Regions from separate parts of the Kribbella voronezhensis genome, predicted to be linked through region 1. Evidence: riboswitches for the same ligand, from Rfam matches in the RefSeq annotation. Region 1 holds a riboswitch; each other region holds the start of a gene.
The links. A riboswitch is a leader RNA that binds a small molecule or an ion and turns the genes downstream of it on or off. The one in region 1 is predicted to bind ZMP and ZTP.
Positions count from the first base shown of each region.

Region 2: another riboswitch for ZMP and ZTP. It lies ahead of EV138_RS34600 (glycine hydroxymethyltransferase); the one in region 1 lies ahead of EV138_RS36740 (phosphoribosylaminoimidazolecarboxamide formyltransferase).
Region 3: another riboswitch for ZMP and ZTP. It lies ahead of EV138_RS32290 (bifunctional 5,10-methylenetetrahydrofolate dehydrogenase/5,10-methenyltetrahydrofolate cyclohydrolase); the one in region 1 lies ahead of EV138_RS36740 (phosphoribosylaminoimidazolecarboxamide formyltransferase).

Region 1 is NZ_SOCE01000003.1:437,652-440,915, forward strand. It holds gene EV138_RS36730 (ribonuclease HII) at 1-325, shown strand, start outside; gene EV138_RS36735 (DUF2469 domain-containing protein) at 348-671, shown strand; gene EV138_RS36740 (phosphoribosylaminoimidazolecarboxamide formyltransferase) at 740-1,864, opposite strand; ZMP/ZTP riboswitch at 1,890-1,973, opposite strand; gene EV138_RS36745 (dihydrofolate reductase family protein) at 1,998-2,570, opposite strand; gene EV138_RS36750 (pyridoxamine 5'-phosphate oxidase family protein) at 2,747-3,220, opposite strand.
Region 2 is NZ_SOCE01000002.1:1,589,327-1,592,590, reverse strand. It holds gene EV138_RS34605 (DHA2 family efflux MFS transporter permease subunit) at 1-33, shown strand, start outside; gene EV138_RS34600 (glycine hydroxymethyltransferase) at 85-1,575, opposite strand; ZMP/ZTP riboswitch at 1,563-1,645, opposite strand; gene EV138_RS34595 (acyl-CoA dehydrogenase family protein) at 1,668-3,264, opposite strand, start outside.
Region 3 is NZ_SOCE01000002.1:1,089,239-1,092,502, reverse strand. It holds gene EV138_RS32300 (prephenate dehydrogenase) at 1-189, opposite strand, end outside; gene aroH (chorismate mutase) at 186-581, opposite strand; gene EV138_RS32290 (bifunctional 5,10-methylenetetrahydrofolate dehydrogenase/5,10-methenyltetrahydrofolate cyclohydrolase) at 643-1,497, opposite strand; ZMP/ZTP riboswitch at 1,526-1,617, opposite strand; gene EV138_RS32285 (class I SAM-dependent methyltransferase) at 1,655-2,383, opposite strand; gene EV138_RS37510 (NUDIX hydrolase) at 2,517-3,050, opposite strand.

The DNA of each region.
Region 1 (3,264 bases):
CGTGCTGACCGACGGCTTCGGCGTCGACGGCCTCGGCGTACCGGGTCTGGCGATCTGGAAGGGTGACCGGGTGGCCGCCTGCATCGCGGCCGCCTCGGTGATCGCGAAGGTGACCCGGGACCGGATCATGGAGCACTGGCACGAGGTGTACCCGCAGTACGACTTCGCCGTCCACAAGGGCTACTGCACCCCCGAACACCAGGCGGCACTGGACCAATACGGCCCGTGTCCACAACATCGACGGCGGTTCGAGAATGTCCGCCGCAGTCTGCGGCCCGATATGGGACAGAATGTGACCAGTCCCACCGGAGTGGAGAGCCGATGAGCGAGCGTAGCGAGGTGAAGGCGTGAGCGCTGACGACCTCGAGAAGTACGAGACCGATATGGAGCTGCAGCTCTATCGGGAGTACAAGGACGTCGTCGGGATCTTCAAGTACGTCGTGGAGACCGAACGACGCTTCTATCTGTGCAACGCGGTCGACCTGAAGGTCCGCACCGAAGGCGGTGACGTGTACTTCGAGGTGACCATGGCCGACGCCTGGGTCTGGGACGTCTACCGGTCGGCCCGGTTCGTCAAGAACGCGAAGGTGGTCACCTTCCGCGACGTCAACATCGAAGAGCTCGCCAAGTCCGACCTGGAAGTCCCCAAGGACTCCGACTTCGGTCGCTGACTTCCGCACCCCGGGCGCGTCTGCGCTCCGGGGTGCGCTTTGCCCTAATCGCTGAGCAGCACTCCGCGTCAGTGGTGGAACAGTCTGCCGGTGGTGTGGGTGAGCGTGATCCCGTACTCCGCGCACGCCTGCGCCACCTCGTCCGACCGGATCGATCCACCCGGCTCGGCGATGTACCGAACCCCGTGCCGCTGTGCGTGATCGACGTTGTCCCGGAACGGCAAGGCTCCGTCGGACACGAAGGCGACGTCATCGAGCTTCTGCAGCCACTCCGCGCGCTCGACTTCTTGCGGCGGCTCGACCAGGTCCAGCTTGAGCCGCTCGATCTCCTGGGTCGTGAGGTCGCCTTCGCACCACCGGATCTGCCAGTTGATCCGCTCCTGCCGCTTCAGGTCGTCCCGGAACACCAGGCCGCGGATCGCCGGATGCCGCCTGAGCCACCAGATGTCGGCCTTCGCTCCGGCCAACCGAGTGCAGTCCACTCGCGACTGCTGCCCGGCACCGATCCCGATCGTCATGCCGCCGCGCACATAGCAAACCGAGTTGGACTGCGTGAACCGCGAGACCGCCATCCCCAACTGGAGATCGTGCACGGCCCCTTGAGACATCTGGTTGGCCACGAGCTGGGGGAGCTGAGATCGCTCCTGGGTCAGGCGTACGCCGTACACCTCACGCGCCTCTTCTCGCGGCGGCACGTACTCCTGGTCAGCCTCGATGACCAAGAATCGCCCCTTCTTCTTCCTGCCGAGCCGCTCGACCGTGCCCGGCTCGTACCCGGGCGCGATGATGCCGTCGCACACGAGCCCGCCCAACACCTCGGCCAGCTCACCATCCACCGGATGCGACACCGCGGCGAAGTCCCCGTACGACGACTTCGGGTCGGCATCCCGGGCGCGAAGGTACGCACTGGTGAGCTCACCGACGCTGCCGCTGTCCACGCCGTACAGTCCAGCGGCAACCTCATCGACAGGTCCCGCAACAGCCGCGCCGGCAGGAGACACGTGCTTGAAGGACGCCGCCGCCGGCTTCCCCAGGCTCTGACTCGCTTCCCGCACCAACTGCCAACTGTTCAACGCATCAAGCAGGTTGATGAACGACGGCTCCCCGTGCACCACTCGCATCGGCCACTCACCAGCCACCACCGGCACCGCACTCGCGTCCTGCCCGGGGTTGATTCCATACCGCAATTCCATGTCGGGGCCTCCTCGTCACCAACCAAGGAAGCGCCCAGGCGGTCGACGCTCACACGGAATCAGGTCGCTCCCCGGTGGTCCTCCACCCTCGCCAGTCACGACTCTCGCGACCCTAACCGATCGGGCTGCGGGCTCAGGGGTGCAGGGTGGGCCGGTAGATGAGTTCTTGGGTGTGGTTGTCGAGGGTGCGTGTCTCGATCAGTTCCAGGTCGAAGGCGGCCGCGTCGTCGAAGATCCGGCCCAAGCCGCTGTGACCGGTGATCACGGGAAAGAGCGTGACCTGTACGCGGTCGACCAGTCCCGCGGCGAGCAGGGCGCGGTTCAGCGTCAGGCTGCCGTGCGAGCGCAGCGGCACGTCGGACTCCTTCTTGAGCCGGGCGATGGCCTCGACGGCGTCACCGTTCAGGATGGTCGCGTCCCAGTCGAGCGGTGCGTCGAGGGTGTTCGACACCACCGTCGTCGGCAGGTTCCGCATCCGGGTGACCCACGGATCCCACACCTCGGAGTCCGCGGAGGCCGAGGCGAGCATCGACGACATTCCCCGGTAGGTGTTGGCTCCGAGAACGAGCCGCTGCTGTTCGCCGTACTGGTTGAAGCGGTGTTCGAGCAGCTCCGGACCCTGCTTGCCGAAGTACCCACCGAATGTCTTGCTGTTGGAGTAGCCGTCGAGGCTGGAAAAGATGTCGAACGTGTAGCTGACACTCATGATGGTGTTTCTCCTGATCTCGGTGGACGCTCTCGTCGGCGCCCTCATCCCCACTACGAACGCCTCAACTTCAATCCGACAAACCGCTCTCCAACTCAGATGGCCACGCGTATCAACAAGTCATCGAACCGCACGTTCGAAGGAACGCAGCCGAGGCCCACCCCGCCGCGCGCTGTCTAATCGAGGGTCACTGTCATTCGCCGGTCGGTGCCTGTGCCGTACTCCGGGTCTCGGCCGGGGACGTGGATCGAGTGCTCGCTGACCTGCGCCCGGTACAGCCGCCACAGCTCCGGTTCACGGAGCTCCGCGGCGTCGAACTGCCTGAGTCCCGGGAACCGTGTCCAGGTCACGGTGTCGAGACAGCTCTCCAACTCCTCGTCCGGGACCACCTCGGCGCGGGCGATCAAATAGACCGCCTGCCCACGCCCGATCTCCGCGGCCGAGTCGAACACCACCATGCTGACCTCTGGCCGCTCGGCGATGTTCCGCGAGTGATGCGACTCGACCGACGACACCCAGTACATCAACGAGTAGCCGTCCGGCGCGAAGTACACCGGCGACACCCGTGGACGCCCGTCCGGATCCACAGTCCCGAGAACCATGTACCGATTGCTGTCGATCAAGTGCTTGGCCAACTCCTCAGATCCCATCCGGAAAGCTAACCGCCCGTCGGTCCACCCTCCACAACCCAGAC
Region 2 (3,264 bases), on a different contig from region 1:
TCCGACGATGCTCTGATGGGCATCTCCGGATGAGAAACAGCGGCGCCCGCACCGGCTTCAACCGGTACGGGCGCCGCTGTCAGGTCAGCTGAGTTCGAGACCTGGGTAGAGCGGGTGCTTGTCGAGCAGTTCCGCCGATGCAGCTCGGACCTTGTCGGCGACGCCGTCGGCGAGCACGTACTTCGCCTTCGAGGGCGCCCCGGCCGAGGTCGTGGTCGGAGTGACGCTGGACAGCACGTCGACCATCAGCTCCGCGACGCGGTCGAACTCGTCCAGGCCGAACCCGCGGGTGGTGAGCGCCGGCGTGCCGATCCGGACGCCGGAGGTGTACCAAGCGCCGTTCGGATCGCGGGGGACCGCGTTGCGGTTGGTCACGATGCCGGCGTCGAGCAGCGCCGATTCGGCCTGCCGGCCGGTGATCCCGTACGACGAGACGTCGAGCAGCACCAGGTGGTTCTCGGTGCCGTCCGTGACGAGCTTGACGCCACGCTTCATCAGGCCCTCGGCCAGGCCGACCGCGTTGTCCGCGACGTTCTGCGCGTAGGTCTTGAACTCGGGCTGGCGCGCCTCGGCGAGCGCGACGGCCTTCGCGGCCATCGTCTGGCTGAGCGGGCCGCCGAGCACCATCGGGCAGCCACGGTCGACCGCGTCGGCGTACTCCGGCTGGCAGAGCACCATGCCGCCACGGGGACCGCGCAGCGACTTGTGCGTGGTGGTCGTGGTGACGTGCGCGTGCGGGACCGGGTCGAAGTCGCCGGTGAAGACCTTGCCGGCGACGAGTCCGGCGAAGTGCGCCATGTCGACCATCAAGGTGGCGCCGACCTCGTCCGCGATCTCGCGCATCTTGGCGAAGTCGACCTTGCGCGGGTACGCCGAGTAGCCGGCGATCAGGATCAGCGGCTTGAACTCGCGAGCGGTCGCGGCGACCTTGTCGTAGTCGAGCAGGCCCGTCTCCGGGTCGGTGCCGTACGAGCTCTGGTGGAACATCTTGCCGGAGATGTTCGGCCGGAAGCCGTGCGTCAGGTGGCCGCCGGCGTCCAGCGACATGCCGAGCATCTTCTGGTCGCCGAGCGCCTTGCGCAGCTTGGCCCAGTCCTCGTCGGACAGGTCGTTGACGTGCTTGGCGCCCGCCTCGGCCAGCGCCGGGGACTCGATCCGGTTGGCCAGGATCGCCCAGAAGGCGACCAGGTTCGCGTCGATGCCGGAGTGCGGCTGGACGTAGGCGTGCGGCGCGTCGAAGAGCGCTTTCGCGTGATCCGCGGCGGCCTGCTCGACGGTGTCGACGTTCTGGCAGCCGGCGTAGAACCGGTGCCCGATGGTGCCCTCGGCGTACTTGTCGGACAGCCAGTTGCCCATCGTCAGCAGCGTCGCCGGGGAGGCGTAGTTCTCACTCGCGATCAGCTTCAGCGAGGACCGCTGGTCGGCCAGTTCGGCCTTGATCGCGCCGGCGATGGTGGGTTCCACCGCGCCGATCACCGCAAGTGCGTTGTTGTACGCGGCCGACGCGGCAGCGGCGTCGAAGGGTTGAGTCATCTTCGTCTCTCTCCTGAGGTTGCACTCGGTCGCGGCACCCAGGCGCACGGTGCCGGCGTCTTTTCGCTCCCCGGTGGTCGATCCCACCTCAGCGCCAGTCGCGACGTCGGTAACCCTAGCGTGTGATGGCGTTGTCAGAGGATGCGGTCGAGGATCGGACCGAACGGCGTGGTGCGGGGGAGGGTGCCCAAGACGCCGGCCCAATCGCCGGCCAGGCGGGACGCCACGAAGGCATCTGCGACGTCAGGTGTCGAGTGACGGACCAGGAGCGATGCCTGCAGGCAGACCGCCATCCGGGCGGCCAGGCGGCGCGCGCCTGCTTCGGCGTTCTCCAGATCAGAGAGCGCTTCCAGTACGTCGGTCACGGCCGCGTCGAGGCGGTGGTCGGCACCGCGGGCGAGACCGACCTCGGTGAGCCAGGCCTCGAGGGATTCGGGGCGCCGGAGCGCGCGGAGTACGTCGAGGGCGTTGACTGTGCCGGAGCCCTCCCAGATCGAGTTCAGCGGGGACTCGCGGAACAGCAGCGGCAGACCGGACTCCTCGACATAACCGTTGCCGCCGAGGCATTCCAGGGCTTCCGCGACGGTGAACGACGTCCGCTTGCAGACCCAGAACTTCGCCAACGGGAGCGCGATCCGCCGGAACGCCGCGGCCTGTTCGTCACCCGCGATCGAGGCGTCCACCGCAGCCGCGAGACGCATCGAGAGAGCGGTTGCTGCTTCGCTCTCGAGCGCCAGATCCGCCAGCACGTTCTGCATCGCGGGCTTGTCCCGCAGCAACCCGCCGAACGCACTCCGGTACGACGTGTGCCAGGTCGCCTCGACGAGCGCGCGCCGCATCAACGCCGCCGACCCGAGGACGCAGTCGAGGCGGGTGGCGGCGACCATCTCGATGATCGTCCGGACGCCGGCGCCCTCGTCGCCGAGGCGGTAGCCGATCGTGTTGTGGAACTCGACCTCGCTGGACGCGTTCGACCGGTTGCCGAGCTTGTCCTTCAGGCGCTGCAAGGCAAACGTGTTCCGGTTGCCGTCGGCAAGGACGCGCGGTACGACGAAGCAGGTCAGGCCTTCCGGCGCCTGGGCGAGGACGAGGAACACGTCCACCTGCGGTGCCGAGCAGAACCACTTGTGCCCGTTCAACAGGTACTCGGTCCCGCTTCCCGAAGGCGTGGCGGTAGTGAGGTTGGCGCGGACGTCGGAGCCGCCCTGCTTCTCGGTCATCCCCATCCCGGCCAGCACGCCCGCCTTGTCGGCGGACCTCAGCCGCCGCGGGTCGTACGCAGTACTGGACAGTCCGGGCACCCATTCGGCGGCGAGGTCGGCGTCGGCCTTGAGAGCCGGTACTGCGGCGTAGGTCATCGAGATCGGACAGCCGTGGCCGGGCTCGACCTGGGACCAGACGTAGAAGCCGGCTGCGCGGGTGAGATGTGGTGCCGGGCGTTCGCTGGTCCAGGGCGCGGCCTGGAGTCCGAAGCCGACGGCCTTCTCCATCAGCCAGTGCCAGGACGGATGGAACTCGACCTCGTCGATGCGGTTCCCGTACCGGTCGTGGGTGCGCAGGGCCGGGGAGTTCTGATTCGCCGGGAGAGCATGAGAGAGCGCTTCCTGCGTTCCCGCGAGCTCGCCGATCTCGGTCAGCCCGGGATCAGCGGAAAGGTCGGCGTACGGACGCAGAGCGTCACCGAGACCGGTGTCGGACGTGAAGAAGTTCACCCCCTGGAGTGGGGGAGCC
Region 3 (3,264 bases), on a different contig from region 1:
GACGACCACGAGCTGCGGCTCGAGCTGGACCAGCCGCGAACCGGCACCGATCCGCTCGGCCATCAGCGCGTTGTCGGGATCGGCGTCGACCAGCTCCACGACGACGCCGAGCCGCGCGAGTGCGAGGCCGATCGACGTACCGATCAGTCCGGTGCCGACGATCCGGACCGGTCCGCGCAGCTCGGTCACTGCGCACCCGTGAGGTCGGGACGGAGGCTGGTGGCGCCGTGCAGGTAGACGTGCTGGATCTTCTCCCGCGACCGCGGCGACTCGGCGTGCACCATCATCCGGACCACCCGCGGCAGCGCGTGCGGCACGTCGATCTCCTGCATGCACATCAGCGGTACGTCGGTCAGCCCGATCTGCCGGCCGGCCACCGCGGGGAACTCCGAGTGCAGGTCCGGCGTGACCGTGAAGAGGATGCTGATCAGGTCCTCGGACTCCAGATCGTTGGCTTCCAGCACTGCCCGGACCAGCTCGGCGGACCGCTCGAGCAAGTGCTCGCGCTCGTCCTTCTCGAGCTGGGTGGCTCCCCGGATCGCCCGTACCGCCACAGTGCCTGCCTCCTCGTTCGCGGCCATTTGCCGACAACAACCCTAGCCAGTTCCCCGCCCGGGTGCCCGGTCGTCTCGCATTCTGCCCCTACCGCAGCCGTTCGGCGGCGTCGACAGTCTGCTCGAGCAGCAGTGAGATCGTCATCGGGCCGACGCCGCCCGGTACCGGGGTGATCAGGCTCGCCACCTGAGCGGCCTCCTCGAAGTGCACGTCGCCGACGTTGCCTTCGTTGTATCCGGCATCGATCACGACCGCGCCCGGCTTCAGCCAGTCGCCCCGGACGAAGTTCGCCTTGCCGACGGCGGCCACGACGATGTCGGCGGTGCGCACGATGTCCGCCAGATCACGGGTCCTGGAGTGCGTGTAGGTGACGGTCGCGTTCGATGCCAGCAGCAACATTCCGACCGGCTTGCCGAGGATCGGGCTGCGGCCGATGACGACGGCGTGCGCGCCTTCCAGCGGTACGTCGTACGCCTCGAGCAGGCGCAGGATGCCGCCCGGCGTACAGGACCGGAAGCCCGGTTCGCCGAACGCCATCGCCGCGAACGCGTGCATGGTGACGCCGTCGACGTCCTTGGCCGGGTCGATCGCCTCGAACGCGGCCCGCTCGTCGATCTGCGCCGGCACCGGGTGCTGCAGCAGGATCCCGTGCACCTCGGGGTCTTCGGACAACTTGGTCAGCTCGGCGACGAGTTCCTCGGTGGTGGTCTCGGCGGGCAGGACGACGCTGCGCGAGCCGATGCCGGCCTTCTTGCTGCGGTTCTGCTTCATCCGGACGTAGGTGGCCGAGGCCAGGTCGTCGCCGACCAGAACGGTCGCGAGGCAAGGCTGTACGCCGGTCTCGTCCTGCAGCTTCTTGGCCCGCTCGGCCGCCTTGGCCACCATCTCGGCGGCGAGGTCGGTGCCGATCATCAGCTGGGCAGTGGTTCCGGTCGAGGTCATGCGCGCTCCTTCGGGCGTCGACGAACAGGTCGGGTGCCCAGGCGCGCGGCTTCAGGTCGGCGAGGCCGACGGACCGTTCCCCGGTGGTCTTCCACCTCAACGCCAGTAGCGGTCCGGCACCGAGTTTAGCGGTCCTCCCCCGGCGGCGCTGCCGGTGTCAGCTCCCGGCAGCCCGGAACACGAGCAAGCGAGACGCGTCCGTCACTGCCTCACCACGCCAGCCTCCGCGTACCTCGATCCCGCCGAAGCCCGCTTCTTCGAGGGCGGTGGTGAGCTCTTCGACCGTCCGGAAATACAGCACGTTCCTGAACACGGCGTCGCGGCCGTCGTCGAAGACGTTGTGCGCGTCGAATACCACCCGGCCCTGGTCGACGTCGATGACCTCGATCCACTCGCGAAGACGACCGGCCGACGTGTCACGTTCGCCGTACGTCGCTTCGCGGGTCCACTGCTCCCAGGCGCGCGTGGTGGGGTTGCGACTCTCGAAGCTGATGACGCCACCTGGTTTGAGGGCTCCACGGAGGGCGCTCAGGGCGGCGGGGAGGCCGCTCACGTACATCATCGTGTTGCCGCTGCTCAGCACCAGATCGGCGTCGCCGGACTGCTCGACCGCGGTCAGGTCACCGTCGATCCAGGTGACGGTGTCGGCGCCGGGTTGTCTGCGGGCGTAGTCGAGCATGGTCTTGCTCGGGTCGATGCCGATGACTTTGCGACCTGGCTTTGCAAGCGTGCGGGTCAGCAGGCCGGTGCCGCAGCCGAAGTCGATGATCTTCGTCGCTTCGAGTTCGTCGGCGAGGGCGCGGAAGAAGTCGTGGTCGATGCCGGACGGGTTGTCGAGGTCGTACAACTCGACCAGTTGCTCGTCGCCGAACGGGTCATCAGTCATCCGCGCACGCTAGAGCGCGATCAGACGATCACACAACGCAATAACGCTGGCATGGCTCGGACGGGCGAGGTATTACGCCGGACGGCTCAGAGCAGGCCGGCGTGGTCCAGAGCGAGGTATTACGCCGGACCGCTCAGAGCAGGCCGGCGTGGTCCAGAGCGACATAGGCGGCATCCGTGCCGGTCATCTGGCCGGGGGTGCGGAGTTCGGCGCGGAACTCTTCGACGGTGAGCTCGACGGGGACGCAATCCTCGGTCTCGTCCAGGTGTTGTTGGCCGTCCGGACGGCAGCCGCGGGCGATCGCGACGTACTTGCGGAAGACCGATGAGGAGGCTGCCCAGATCCAGCCGACCACCTCGATGGACTCGCAGGTGTAGCCGGTCTCCTCTTCCAGCTCGCGGCGACCGCCGTCCGCCGGCTCCTCGCCCGGATCCACCAGACCACCGGGCAGGTTGGTGACGACCTGATCCGGGCCGGCGCGGAACATCCGGATCGTGACGATCCGGCCCTCCGGCGTCAGCGGCAGCACGGTCACACCCGAACTGAACCCGGAATCGAGCTCCGGACCGAACACGTCCCAGTCCACTTCCCGGCCGTCCGGCAGGCGATAACGCCGGCGCTTGACGGTGAGGAACCCGTCGTACCCCGGCTTCTCCTCCAGCAACACCCACGGCTCGGGATCGGCAGCACGCGGAACCGGCGAAGCAGCTCCCCCGGCGAGATCAGCAGCACTCGCCGCCGTGGCAGGTCCGAGCTCAGGGGCGGCCGCCTGCGCCGCGGGAGAAGATCCCGGCTCGGGGCCGGCAGCTGGCTCCGACGGCGAAGTTTGTCCGCCGGCTGGACCGGCGGCACCCGCCGGAGAGGCTGATGCCGCGGGATGA